DNA from 2 places in the Peribacillus sp. NPDC101481 genome. Region 2 is predicted to be linked to the other one. Evidence: a T-box and tRNA genes for the amino acid it is inferred to sense, from the RefSeq annotation. Region 2 holds a T-box; the other holds one or more tRNA genes.

Region 1 (6,965 bases), 860 kb from region 2:
AGACCAAGAAGAGGTAGCTCGTGTTATTGAGCGATATGATTTTTTAGCAATTCCTGTAGTTGAAAAAAATAATGAGTTATTAGGAATTGTAACCGTCGATGATATTATTGATGTTGTCATTAAGGAAGCGAATGAAGATATTGAAAAATTATCGGCATCCGGTAAAGCTATAGACTTTGATACGAAGGCGCACGTGGCCGCATATCGTCGGCTTCCCTGGCTTATTCTACTTTTATTTATCGGATTGGTGTCTGGAACCATTATAAGCGGTTTTGAAGAAACATTGTCCAAAGTTGTTGCACTTGCCTTCTTTATGCCGATGATCGCAGGGATGACTGGAAATACAGGTACACAATCTTTAGCTGTTGTTGTAAGGGGCCTAATCACTAGTGATACTGATAAAGGAGTCGTGACCAGACTTATTATACGGGAATTGAAAGTTGGATTGATAATAGGCGTTACCTGTGGAATATTGATTTCCATCATAGCTTATGTTTGGCAGGGAAATCCCGTTCTGGGATTAGTGGTTGGAAGTTCGTTAGTGATGACCCTAATTATCGGAACTTTAGCTGGGACCATTATTCCTTTGATATTATATAAATTCAACATCGATCCTGCAGTTGCTTCTGGTCCGCTAATTACAACACTAAATGATATCCTCTCGTTACTTATTTACTTTGGAATTGCCACGATGTTTATTTCAAAATTGATGTAGACTATCCATTAAGCTAGTAGTTTTTTCATGGGCGAACATAGTCTCAATGATTGCAGTACAAACTGTCCAGGCTGATGTTTTAAATCGGGATAGTGCGGAGGTTGATCATCTGCCAAGCAGACAATAAAAATAGAGTTTTAAGCTGCGGCCTTTTCTCGGTATCCAATCGGGGAAAGGCCGTTAAATTTTTCTGGGAGTGAACCGTATATTGAAATGAAAAACATGGGACATAATAGGCTGTAGCAAGTTTGGGGTTTATAGGAAAGACTACATAAGAGTGTTATGGAAGCAAAAACCAATCATATTCTTTGACCTATGAACTTCATCAGTGATACGCTTCTTTTCGAAATTACGTATTCAAACCAAGGAGGAACAATGATGACACAAACTAAACAACAAATAATCACCCTGGCAAACCGTCCAAAAGGTATGCCATCGAAAGGGGATTTCAACTTTGTTGAGAGTGAAGTTCCCACACCAAAGGATAATGAGATTTTAGTACGTACACTATATTTATCTGTCGATCCATATATGCGTGGCAGAATGCAAGATACCAAATCATATATTGCTCCATTTGAATTGAATAAGGTCATCACTGGCGGCGTTGTTGCTGAAGTTGTTGAGTCCAAATCGAATTCCTTCAAACAAGGGGATGTCGTTGTTGGGAATATCGACTGGGCAGAATACACAGTTGTCACCGAAAAAGAAATCCGCGTGATTGATCCCAAGGTGGCTCCGGTCACAACTCATTTAGGGATTCTTGGAATGACCGGTTTAACTGCTTACTTTGGTTTGCTTGATATTGGTAAACCTCAAGAAGGTGAAACGGTAGTCGTTTCAGGAGCGGCTGGAGCAGTTGGTTCAGTAGTCGGACAAATTGCTAAGATTAAAGGTGCGAAGGTTGTTGGCATCGCTGGTTCAGATGAAAAACTTGAGTATTTAACGAAAGAGCTGGGATTTGATGGAGCCGTAAATTATAAAAGTGATAGTTTTGCGACAGATTTAGCTAATGCTGTTCCCGATGGAGTCGATGTTTATTTCGATAATGTGGGCGGCGAGGTGTCCGATGCTGTTTTCACACTTTTGAATGCGAATGCCCGAATACCATTATGCGGAGCGATTTCCTCGTATAACGCAGAAGGAAAAGATCTAGGACCGCGTCTGCAATCGGCGATGATCAAAACGAGTGCACTAATGAAAGGTTTCACAGTTGGAAATTATGCCTCTAGATTCCAAGAGGGTGCTACGGATTTAGGTAAGTGGCTTCAAGAAGGAAAGCTGAAGTATGAAGAAACGATTATTGAAGGGTTCGAAAACACGCCTGATGCATTTTTAGGTTTGTTTAAAGGAACGAACCTCGGTAAGCAGCTTGTAAAAGTTGCGGAGCCTGAATTCGCTCAACTATAAGTTTTCTGGAAATAAAGCTGAGGAAGGTCCTTTGTTGGGATTTTTAAGCAGCTTATGACAAAAGCGGCCTTTTTTCGATTTAAATCGGGGAAAGGCCGTTTTCTTTCAAGTTATATGATCCTTCATTACCTTAAGTGGTATCTTTTGATCCATATGAAGGATATTAATTATGAGAAGTCACTTCATCAGACATAGCCTTCACTACAGAGTTGGAATCTTTAATGAAAGGATAAATTGAAAATGAGTGAAAATAAGCAAAGGTCCTCTTCGGAATCTCTGAAATTGGATACGATACATACGACATTTAAACAGGCTTTTGAAATAAAAAAGATTCCATTTCCTTGGATAAAAGCACTAAGTGCAGGTATAGCTGCTGCACTACCTGTTTTCATTGGCTTATTATTCGGAAATTTATCGTACGGTTTACTTGCAGGGATAGGAGGTTTCGCTTATTTATACGTTTTTAACCAACCGTATCGCCAAAGAGCTAAAAAGATTTTCTTTGTGATGGTGGGTCTTGCTTTATCTGTTGTTTTAGGGACGCTTTTGGCTCCATACCAATTAGGAACAGCCATAATGATGGGTATCATCGGGGCCAGTGTTTTTTTTGTATTTGGTGCATTAAAGATAACCGGTCCTTCGGCGGTATTTTTCGTCTTGAGCTTTGCGCTTGCGACAGGTATGCCCGTTGACCAAAGTCTTGCCCCATTGCGTGGTGGCCTCGTTTTAATAGGTGGGGCACTATCATGGATAATCTGTATGTTAGGCTGGTTTTTCAACCCTCATGGACCAGAATCGCTTGCGGTAGAAAAGGTGTACAGAGAATTGGGGGCATTCTTTGATTCCATGGGCACCGAGACATTCAATAAAGCAAGACAAAGAACCGTATTGGCGATGAAACACGCTGAAGATACACTGTTAGCGGGGGTTTCAAACAGGCGAAGTCCAGATGAGTTGAAGCGATTATATCTATTGAATGAACATGCCAATGCCATATTCTTGGAGGCTCTGGAGATTACCTTGAACAAAAAGATCGTGATGCCGCCAGAATTAGGTCATTCCGTTCGTGCCTTGGCCGGTTCCATTGCATCTGGAAAAAAGAATAAAAAAAAGATCCTTCAACCTGACCAAATGACTGATGAGGTGGAAGCGTTATTCATGATGATATACAATGCAGATGCCATCATGAATGAACCTGTACAAAAAATCGATCAAGCAGCAACCATCTCCAAGCCTTCTTTAAAGACCATTTTTCTTGGGGCGTTCGATAAGAATTCCATTGTTTTCCTCTCTTCCATTCGATATGGAACAATCCTTACCATTGCGGCGATCATCGCCTATTCCGCCGATTTTAACCGTTCGTACTGGATTCCCTTATCCTGTGCTGCCGTTATGTCGGGTCCGACCATCATCTCCACATTCCATCGGGCGGTCCAAAGGACTTTCGGGACGGTCATCGGGCTCCTGATAGCAAGTTTAATTCTAGCAGCCGTTCATAACGAGTTCATCATCGTTCTGATCATTTTATCTTTGACATTCATTACAGAGCTTTTCATCGTTCGGAATTATGGATTGGCGGCGATGTTTTTTACCCCTTCAGCATTGATCATGGTGGAATATTCATCTCAAAGCTATGATTTCGGTTTTTTTGCGACTGTAAGGATAACCGATATTGTCGTTGGTAGCTTGATAGGGCTTATTGGGACGCTGTTACTCGGAAGTCGTTCGGCATCCAGTCTTCTCAATCATTTAATAGCCAAAACGATTCGTAGCCAGGGGCAGCTATTATTGATGGCGTTCTCTGAAAAAGATAATGACCTTGCAATTGATGAAAGCAGTGAAAGGAACAAAATGCAAACAAATATGGTGAATCTATTAACCGTCTACAATGCATCCCTTGGTGAGATATTCAAAAACAAGGCTAGATTGGAATCTCTTTGGCCCGTTATATTTTCGATAGAACAGTTGGGATATTATCTAAATGCCAGCTTAAAATCCTCTGAACGGCCAATCCTTTCAGAGCGGGAGCTTGCTCAGTTGCTGTATGTTTTCGAAAACATGGCGATAGCGGCCGATAAAAGTCGATCACATACGAATAAAGAAGTGCCAGAAATAGAAGGATATTCAAAAATCCGTCAGGAAATTTTGGACCTACAAGATGCGCTTCAGTTTTCCGGAGAAGCAACTGGCTAATCAATCTATTGATCCGGGAGATCATATTTGAATCCCTTTCTTTAAATGAGTGATTCTTCGCCCCTATTAATAGGATGAAATTGGAAGGTTTATAGAAAAGTCTGTAAAAATGCCAGTTTTCATTATAAAATGTAATTACAAAGAGAAAGGTGATGAACCATGTCAAACGTTGCTAAATTTCGTGATTTTTTAACTAGTGAGAAAATCTATATGAATGAGTTGAATGAAGATGGCACCACCTTTTTTAGGGCTGAGCAAAAGTTAAAGGACGGCTGGAAGGTCCTTTTAGTATTTGCTTTCAATCAAGATGAAAATGTGGCGGACTTATTTTGCTTTAATGTCGCCGAGTTGAAGAATCCTGAAAAGAAACAGGATGTACATACACTGTTGAATGAATATAATGCTAATTTTAGGTATTCTAAGCTGTATGAGGAAAATGGGACCATTTCCATTCGGTATTCATACTCCATTGAGGGGGACATCGTACCGGATCTGGCGTTCAGGAAGTTAATCATGCTGCTTGAAACGGCACAGCAGGTTTATCCGCGGTTAATGGAAGTCATTTGGTCTTAGATCATCATATAGGATGAAAAAGTTCTCTGATTCAGAGGACTTTTTAACATTTTTACTAGAGTGAATGAATATATTAACGTTACAATACGTTAATTATTAATTTTTTTTAAAAGAACTATTGCATTTTTTCACATTAAACTATATAATTAATTTTGTTGATTGGTAATTCGACAAACTTCTACAAGAATATGCGGGTGTAGTTTAGTGGTAAAACCTCAGCCTTCCAAGCTGATGATGAGGGTTCGATTCCCTTCACCCGCTCCAATACATACTCATAACGTAGGGTTTCGTTACCTGGAGAACGAAGCTTTGCGTTTAAATATTATTACAAGAATTCTACTGTTTACAGTGGGATTTTTTTTATTGTTCAAATTGCCTGCAGTAAGTATGTTATGCCCGAAAACCGATTTTTTATTTTTATATTATCCTCCATCCTGGAGAGTGGGGATTTCGATTCAGCACTAACTTAGTCAATGTGATTAACTACGTAAGTAGAATCAGTTTGACTAAGTGTGTGCTTTTTTTTGTCCAAACTTGCAAGTTATGTAGTTTAGGTCTGTTTAGACACTGTTAATGGGGAAGAGCAAGGTGTGCGGATATGTAATAACCATTGTTATGGTTGCAGTTTGGCGACAAAAAGGGATTGGGAGTCCGAATAGTGAGGTGTAGGTTGAAACAAAAGTGCTCCGGCTGAAAACAGCAAAAACATTTTTTTGGATAAAATTGTAGGCAATCTCGCTCTTTGTTTTTTTATTGTTTTATGAAACCCTCACTGGTTCGAAGAAATTTGCGACACTCCTGCCGAATAACTGGCTAGTCGAGACCCCACAGGCGCTTGCTTTGATGAGGCTTGGCAGACAGTCGGCGGAAAGGGAGCGGGTTTCTGGAATCACTGGAATGTAATTTAAGAAAAGTCCGTAGGCTAGACTCATCCCGAACCAAATTTAAGCTAGGTGATCCTTTATGCTCTTAAAATCCAGGAATCATTTTATCGCTTTTTTCAGGGTATGGATCGATCGGTTGAATAAAAGGATACTAGAGGACTGGTTTTATTAATTGGAAAAATCATAAAAACCCCTTCCGATTGTGGAAAGGGTTTAATTTCGTTCGAATTTTAATTATCCTTCTACAATCGAGTAAGTCCCTTCACCACCATGGATTTCAAGGAACATGTCCATCAGGGATTTCGTCAGCTGATCTGCTTCCGTGATTGGAGTATTGGGTTGTAAATAAATGATTTGGATAGCTTTTTTCGTTTCTTCGGTGACTTTCGTGCGTTCTGAATCAACGTAAGGACTTCCGAATGCGCCCACATGATCGGCAGATGTAATCATATTCTCCATGGAATTCAAGCGGCCGTTCAAACCTTCATAACCATCTGACTCCTCGCCGATCTTAATCGAGATGTCCCCTGATAATTTTTCCGCATCATAAATGCCAATCGGAACTTCATATAACAGCGAGAAGAAGTTATTTAAATCGATGGCTGAATGAATGGGTGTCAAGTAATTCTGTTTTTTTACTCGACGGTAAAGGGCTTCCACGGAGGGGCGGTACCGTGACGGATTTGTTCCAGTAGCCTTGAAAATCTCCCGCCACACTTTAATGCCGGAAAAGTCGGCCAATTCCTTTTCTTCAAGATCGAAGAAAAGAGCTTCCTGAAATAATTGAAGTCTTCCTTTCACCATTTGCGGGGAGGGACCTACTTCGATGTTTTCATATGTAATGATCCCAACTTTGAATTGAGGGATTTTACTGCTAAGATTAGCTGATACGGTAATTTCCAACGGTTTCACCTCCAAAAATGATTGCAATTAGTTTATCATAGATAGCAATGGTTTGAAAAAGATTCAAGCTTTCAATGGGAATACTGAATGAACGTAGGTGATTAATATGGATATGAACACATTCAAGCAAGAAGTGATTATATATAGTAAGGAAATCGGCATCGATAAAATCGGCTTTACATCGGCCACGGCCTTTACCGAATTGAAAGGTCGGTTGATACGTCAACAGGAGCTGGATTATCAGTCAGGGTTTGAAGAAGCCGATATAGATAAAAGGGTAAGGCCTGAAT
Region 2 (6,965 bases):
ACTTCAATCCGTAAAAACGCCTGTTTTCCTGGTTGTAAACAAAATCGATGCGATGCATCCGGATGATTTACTTCCGATCATTGAAAAATACCAACAGCTTTACCCTTTTGCGGCAGTCGTTCCGATTTCTGCGCTTGAAGGAAATAACGTTGATACACTGCTTGAGCAAATCAAGGAACATCTGCCTGAAGGTCCCCAGTTTTATCCTGCTGACCAAGTGACCGACCACCCGGAACGTTTTATCATTTCCGAATTGGTCCGCGAGAAGGTTCTGCACCTTACACGGGAAGAAATTCCGCATTCGGTGGCTGTTGTCATCGATTCGATTAAAAAAATGGATAACAGCGACACCATTAATGTCATGGCGACGATCGTTGTCGAACGTGATTCACAAAAAGGCATTGTCATCGGAAAGCAAGGGAAAATGCTTAAAGAAGTCGGTAGCCGTGCCAGAGTGGATATCGAAAACTTATTGGGCTCAAAGGTTTTCCTGGAACTGTGGGTGAAGGTGCAGAAAGATTGGCGTAACAAAGCAAGCCAGCTTCGTGATTATGGCTTCAATGAGAGCGAGTATTAATTAACAAAATTTACGCGTCATGAAAGTTCGGAAAACGGTCAAGCTAATCATATGGTCGGATATTCATATTGCTAGTTAAAAATGAAAGGTGGGCTTTATATGTTGGATTTTACCTGGGAATTATTCTCTGAAACAGGTAATGTGGACACCTATTTGCTGTTTAAGGAGATAGAAGTCGAAAGACAGGAAAGACACTTGGTATTGAACGATGAGCTAGCAGAAATTGATTTTCCCGTTTCATAGGTTAGCCTTGGCGAGCATGGGTGGTGTCTTGGTATGCTCCAAAAATGTGAGGGCATTGTCATAAGGCGAACTGCATATGGAGAAAATAACAAAATCATTACTATATATACCCGTGAGCTAGGAAAAATCGGCGTTATGGCTAGAGGAGCCAGTAAACCTAACAGCAGGCTTTCTGCCGTCACACAGCTTTTTTGCTCCGGGTATTTTCTTGTAACTACATCAACCGGACTCGGAAGTCTTCAGCAAGGCGAAATGGTCGATTCACTCCGTTTCATAAGGGAGGATCTTTTTGCCACTGCTTATGCTTCTTATATTGTTGAATTGCTTGATAAAAGTGTCGAGGATAAGAAACCGAATCCATATTTGTATGAGTTGCTTTCGCAAACCTTGCATTACATAAACGAAGAATATGACGCAGAGGTATTGAAATTCATTTTTGAAATGAAGATGCTGCCCGTCAATGGGATTAACCCAGTGCTGAATCAATGTGCTGTATGTGGTGAAACGGAAGGGGAATTCTCCTTCTCGCTTCGGGAAGCGGGCTTTATCTGTCACCGCTGCCTGGGGAAAGACCCTTATCATTATAAAATTTCAGCTGCAGCCGTCAAATTGCTGCGAATCTTTTATTATTTCGATTTATCAAGGCTCGGAAACATTTCCGTCAAGCCTGAAACGAAAAAAGAACTGCGAAAGATCATCGATGCTTATTATGAGGAATATTCTGGTCTGAACTTGAAATCAAAAAAGTTCCTGAATCAGATTGATACGATGAAAGATATGTTTTAGGATCTGACCTATTGACATTCCTTGTTAGTTTGTATAAAATTCTAAACATCAAAATAAGAAGATTGCGTTGATGGAAAAGAGTATCTGTCATTCTCCATAAAAAGCGAACCCGGGACGGTGGAAGCCGGGATATGGATTTACAGGGAAGGGCGTTTCCGGAGCATGTTGCTTTGAAAAGAGGCCGTTTTATAAACGGCAATTAGGGTGGAACCGCGGGTATACTCTCGTCCCTATGCATTTCGCATAGGGACGGGAGTTTTTTGTTTGCCCAAATGTGATGGGTTCCGACCTGATTTTAAAAAGAGCCGTTTTAAATAACCTGGAGGTGTACGATGAATATTCAAAATATGATTTTAACGTTACAAAAGCATTGGTCTGAACAAGGCTGCATATTGATGAATGCTTATGATGTCGAGAAAGGGGCAGGAACGATGAGCCCATACACGTTCCTGAGAGCCATAGGACCGGAGCCTTGGAGCGTTGCTTACGTGGAGCCATCACGCCGTCCTGCTGACGGTCGTTATGGTGAGAACCCTAACCGACTGTATCAGCACCATCAGTTCCAAGTGATCATGAAGCCGTCGCCTGACAATATCCAAGAATTATATTTGGATTCTTTACGCGCTTTAGGGATAAATCCGCTTGAGCATGATATTCGCTTTGTGGAGGACAACTGGGAAAACCCATCACTAGGGTGTGCCGGTCTCGGTTGGGAAGTGTGGCTTGATGGAATGGAAATAACGCAATTTACATATTTCCAACAAGTGGGCGGTCTTGAGTGCAAGCCGGTTTCCGTGGAAATTACATACGGGATCGAACGTCTCGCTTCATACATTCAAGATAAGGAAAACGTATTTGACCTGGAATGGACAGATGGATTCACAGTTCGGGATATATTTGGACAGCCGGAATACGAACATTCGAAATATACGTTCGAAACCTCCGACCTTGATATGCTGTTTCAGCTTTTCACGATGTATGAAAAGGAAGCGCATCGCCAAATGGAAGAAGGTCTTGTACATCCCGCATATGATTATGTTTTGAAATGTTCACATACATTTAACCTTTTGGATGCCAAAGGTGCCATCTCGGTGACGGAAAGAACGGGTTATATTGCCCGGTGCCGTAACCTAGCGCGCAAGGTTGCCAAGACCTTCTATGAAGAGCGGGAAAAATTAGGCTTCCCGATTCTGAAAGTGAAAGGGGAGAATACAAATGAGCAAGTGTGATTTGTTATTGGAGATTGGATTGGAAGAGCTGCCTGCCCGTTTTGTGACAGCATCAATGAAACAGTTGTCAGATAAGGTGCAGCAATGGCTAAAGGAAAAAGCGATTGAATTCGGAACGGTTGAAGCTTTTTCCACACCAAGACGTTTGGCCGTACTGGTGAAAGACGTGGAAGAGTCCCAAAAGGATATCGAAGAAGAAGCAAAAGGCCCGGCTAAGAAAATCGCTTTGGACAGCGAAGGCAACTGGTCTAAAGCGGCATTGGGATTCGTCAGGGGTCAAGGAATGACTTCAGAGGACATTTATTTTAAAGAACTCAAGGGTGTGGAATATGTCCATGTGAATAAATTCATAAAAGGACAGCAGACCGTTCAGCTTTTATCTGAGCTTGCTGAAATCATCAGCGGCATGACGTTTCCGAAAAATATGCGTTGGGCCAATCAGGAGCTCCGCTTCGTCCGTCCGATTAAATGGCTGATTGCCTTATTCGGCAATGACATTGTGCCATTCAGCATTGCTGATGTGGAAACGGGCCGTGAAACAAAAGGACACCGTTTCTTGGGCGATAGCGCTAGCATCGAACTGCCGGAACTGTACGAAGATACGCTAAAAGAACAATTTGTTATGGCGAATCCAGATAAACGCCGGCAAGTTATATTGGATCAGATTAAAGAGCTTGCGCAGGAGAAAGGCTGGATCATCCCAGTCGATGAAGATTTGCTGGAAGAAGTCAATAATTTGGTGGAGTATCCAACGGTGTTATTTGGAAATTTTGAAGAAGAATTCCTTGAGCTCCCAGCTGAGGTGCTTATCACATCGATGAAGGAACATCAACGTTATTTCCCTGTTAAAGATCAGGACGGGAAACTGCTTGCTCACTTTGTAACCGTGCGTAACGGCGATGACCGCCATTTGGATAAGGTTTCTAAAGGTAATGAAAAAGTATTGCGTGCCCGCTTATCTGATGCAGCATTCTTCTATAAAGAGGATCAGAAAAAAGAGATTTCGGATGCTTTGAAAAAGCTTGACAGCATCGTTTATCATGAAGAAATCGGTACATTAGCTGAGAAAACTGCCCGGGTAACTGCCCTGACGGGTGACCTTGCGGATGCTTTGAATTTAAAGGCGGAAAAAGAAATGGCGCTTCGGACAGCGGCAATTGCCAAGTTCGATTTGGTGAGTCAAATGGTTTATGAATTCCCTGAATTGCAAGGGTATATGGGTGAAAAATATGCGCTCTTAAAAGGTGAAGCCAAAGAAGTGGCCGCGGCTATCAATGAACATTATATGCCAAGACATGCGGATGACAATGTACCGCCTTCAGTCATTGGTGCGGTTGTGAGTTTAGCTGAAAAAATTGATACTTTGTCTTCATTCTTCGCTATTGGCGTCATTCCGACCGGTTCCCAGGATCCTTACGCATTAAGAAGGCAGGCGAGCGGTGTCGTCCAAATCCTAGCGGAGAAGAAATGGAATATTTCACTAGAGGAGCTTATTGTTTTAGGCCTTAAAGGACTGGAATCAAAAGGCATCTTAAATCGTGATCTTGAAGAAGTTAAAGCGGATATGTTCACATTCTTTAAAGCGCGTGTCAAACACCTGCTTCAAGAACAGCAAATCCGTTACGATTTGATTGATGCAGTTCTGTTCAATGAGATCGGTTATATCCACTCTATCGTGGAACGTGCACATGTCTTGGATGCTAAAAAGGACGAAGCAGGGTTTAAAGAAAGCCTGGAAGCATTAAGTCGGGTCATGAACATTGCCGTTAAATGTGACAATAAGGTGACAGTTGATCCTTCTGCCTTTGAAAATGATCAAGAAAATGCGTTATATGTAAAATATAAAAAAGTGGCAATCCGTTATATGGAATCTAGAGATGAGAATGAGCGGTTTGAACAGCTTGTTTCGCTTCAATCGGAAATAGAGTCGTATTTCGAGAATACAATGGTCATGGCAGATGATGAAGCAATCCGTAATAACCGTTTATCCTTAATGAAGGAAATCAGTGATTTGGTTGCTGGTTTTGCTGCCATGAATAAAATCATCCTTACATGATCGAAGGGATGTATGGAAATCGGAAACACTTTAAATAGGGTTTCCGATTTCTTAAAAAGATAATGGTCAATAAATAGGACAAAAATGCCCTTATTAAATAATTTAGTATATAATTATTAAATGAATAACTTTTGTTACTTTACTCTGCGAAAGCAGTGGGGTGGTGATTATAATCCAATTGAATAAGCGTCAGGAGCAAATTTTACAAATTGTAAAAGAAAACGGACCGATTACTGGAGAACATATTGCGGATAGATTGAACCTTACCAGGGCGACACTTCGTCCAGATTTAGCCATTTTAACGATGGCAGGTTTTCTTGATGCCAGGCCGCGAGTGGGGTATTTTTATACAGGCAGGTCAGGTACACAGCTTTTGACCGATAGCCTTAACCATCTTTATGTACGAGACTACCAATCGATACCCGTTGTTGTTGACGAGGGCATTTCCGTATATGATGCAATCGTCATGATGTTTTTGGAAGATGTCGGAACAATGTTCGTGGTCGATAAGCATGCATTGCTTGTTGGTGTCTTATCAAGGAAAGACTTGTTGCGTGCGAGTATTGGGAAACAAGAGCTTAACTCCATTCCAGTCAATATCATCATGACTAGGATGCCCAATATTACAATGTGTTCAAAAGAAGACCTTTTGATTGATGTGGCCAAGAAATTGATTGATAAACAAATCGACTCATTACCGGTCGTCAAAGACACAGAAAAAGGCTATGAAGTAATTGGAAGAATTACAAAAACCAATATTACGAAAGCATTCGTAGCTTTGGCTGATGAAGGCTATTAGGGGGCTTGCAAAAGGAATGACGGAGAATATGAACGGTTCTATTATATATGTTGTATCGGATTCGGTAGGGGAAACAGCGGAATTGGTTACAAAAGCCGCTGCAAGCCAGTTCTCGGGATCTGCATTTTCCATAAAGAGAATTCCGTATATTGAAGATGAACAAAACGTGGATGAAGTGATATCACTGGCTAAGTTGGATGGGGCAATCATTGCTTATACTCTTGTGAAGCCAGCTATTAGAGCGTATATGAAAGCACAGGTCGAGAAAGAAAACCTGTCTGCTTATGACATTTTAGGGCCGCTCATGGACATCCTTGAGGAAAGGGCGCCAAAAGGGCCGCTTAATGAACCTGGTCTTGTAAGAAAGCTGGATGATGACTATTTCAAGCGTGTGGAAGCCATTGAATTTGCTGTAAAATATGATGATGGACGTGACCCTCGGGGCATATTACGTGCTGATATCGTCCTTGTCGGTGTTTCACGCACTTCAAAAACGCCGTTATCACAGTATTTAGCCCACAAACGCTATAAGGTGGCTAACGTACCTTTAGTGCCTGAAGTGGAACCTCCAGAAGAGCTGTTCCTGGTACCTCCTGAAAAATGCATTGGATTAAAAATCAGTCCGGAAAAGCTGAACCATATTCGTAAAGAACGATTAAAGTCGCTTGGGCTTAATGATCATGCGATTTATGCAAATGTGGAGCGTATAAAAGAAGAATTGACATACTTTGATACAATCATATCAAGGTTGAACTGTCCTATTATTGATGTAACCAATAAAGCTGTTGAAGAAACAGCCAATTTGATAATCAATATCCTTCAAAACAAAAACCGTTAATCCTTATAATTAAGGCAAATCAAAATGTGAGCTAGGCACTTTATGTGTCAGCTCACATTTTAATGCCAAGGTTCAATAGGGAATAAAAAGAATAAGTTCAAAATAATTACATAAAATTTCTCCTTGTTTCCAACTGTAAATCCTTTGATTTGCATGAAAACAAATTCGGAATTTAAATGTTGGCATCTTCTAATCAAATAGACTATAATAAAAAATTGTGAGAAAAAAGTAATCTTAAGGTTTAGACTTAATTAATAAGGAATAAACTAAAGGTTAATGAGATGTCAAGGTTTTTATCATAAAAATAATTCGACATGTTCCGTATAATTCAGGAGGGGCTGGTCTTTTCCAAGGAAAAAAGATCCGCTTTCACTTAAATGAACAGGTATTCCTTGAAGAATTATGTGTGCTCTTTTAGAGGAAACCCTCTGGATCAA

What was found. A T-box is a leader RNA that pairs with one kind of tRNA and senses whether it is charged. The one in region 2 lies ahead of glyQ (glycine--tRNA ligase subunit alpha), so its partner is inferred to be a tRNA-Gly.
Region 1: it has a tRNA-Gly gene. The T-box ahead of glyQ (glycine--tRNA ligase subunit alpha) is inferred to sense a tRNA for this amino acid. The anticodon was not compared.

What each region holds. Positions count from the first base shown of each region.
Region 1 is NZ_JBIWNJ010000001.1:1,918,745-1,925,709, reverse strand. It holds gene mgtE (magnesium transporter) at 1-715, shown strand, start outside; gene ACIROD_RS09300 (NADP-dependent oxidoreductase) at 1,094-2,122, shown strand; gene ACIROD_RS09295 (FUSC family protein) at 2,363-4,315, shown strand; gene ACIROD_RS09290 (YbjN domain-containing protein) at 4,475-4,888, shown strand; tRNA gene ACIROD_RS09285 (tRNA-Gly) at 5,079-5,152, shown strand; gene ACIROD_RS09280 (B3/B4 domain-containing protein) at 6,007-6,675, opposite strand; gene queG (tRNA epoxyqueuosine(34) reductase QueG) at 6,782-6,965, shown strand, end outside.
Region 2 is NZ_JBIWNJ010000001.1:1,061,069-1,068,033, reverse strand. It holds gene era (GTPase Era) at 1-577, shown strand, start outside; gene ACIROD_RS05130 (YqzL family protein) at 677-820, shown strand; gene recO (DNA repair protein RecO) at 854-1,606, shown strand; T-box leader at 1,665-1,841, shown strand; gene glyQ (glycine--tRNA ligase subunit alpha) at 1,939-2,835, shown strand; gene glyS (glycine--tRNA ligase subunit beta) at 2,822-4,891, shown strand; gene ccpN (transcriptional regulator CcpN) at 5,052-5,690, shown strand; gene ACIROD_RS05105 (pyruvate, water dikinase regulatory protein) at 5,719-6,528, shown strand.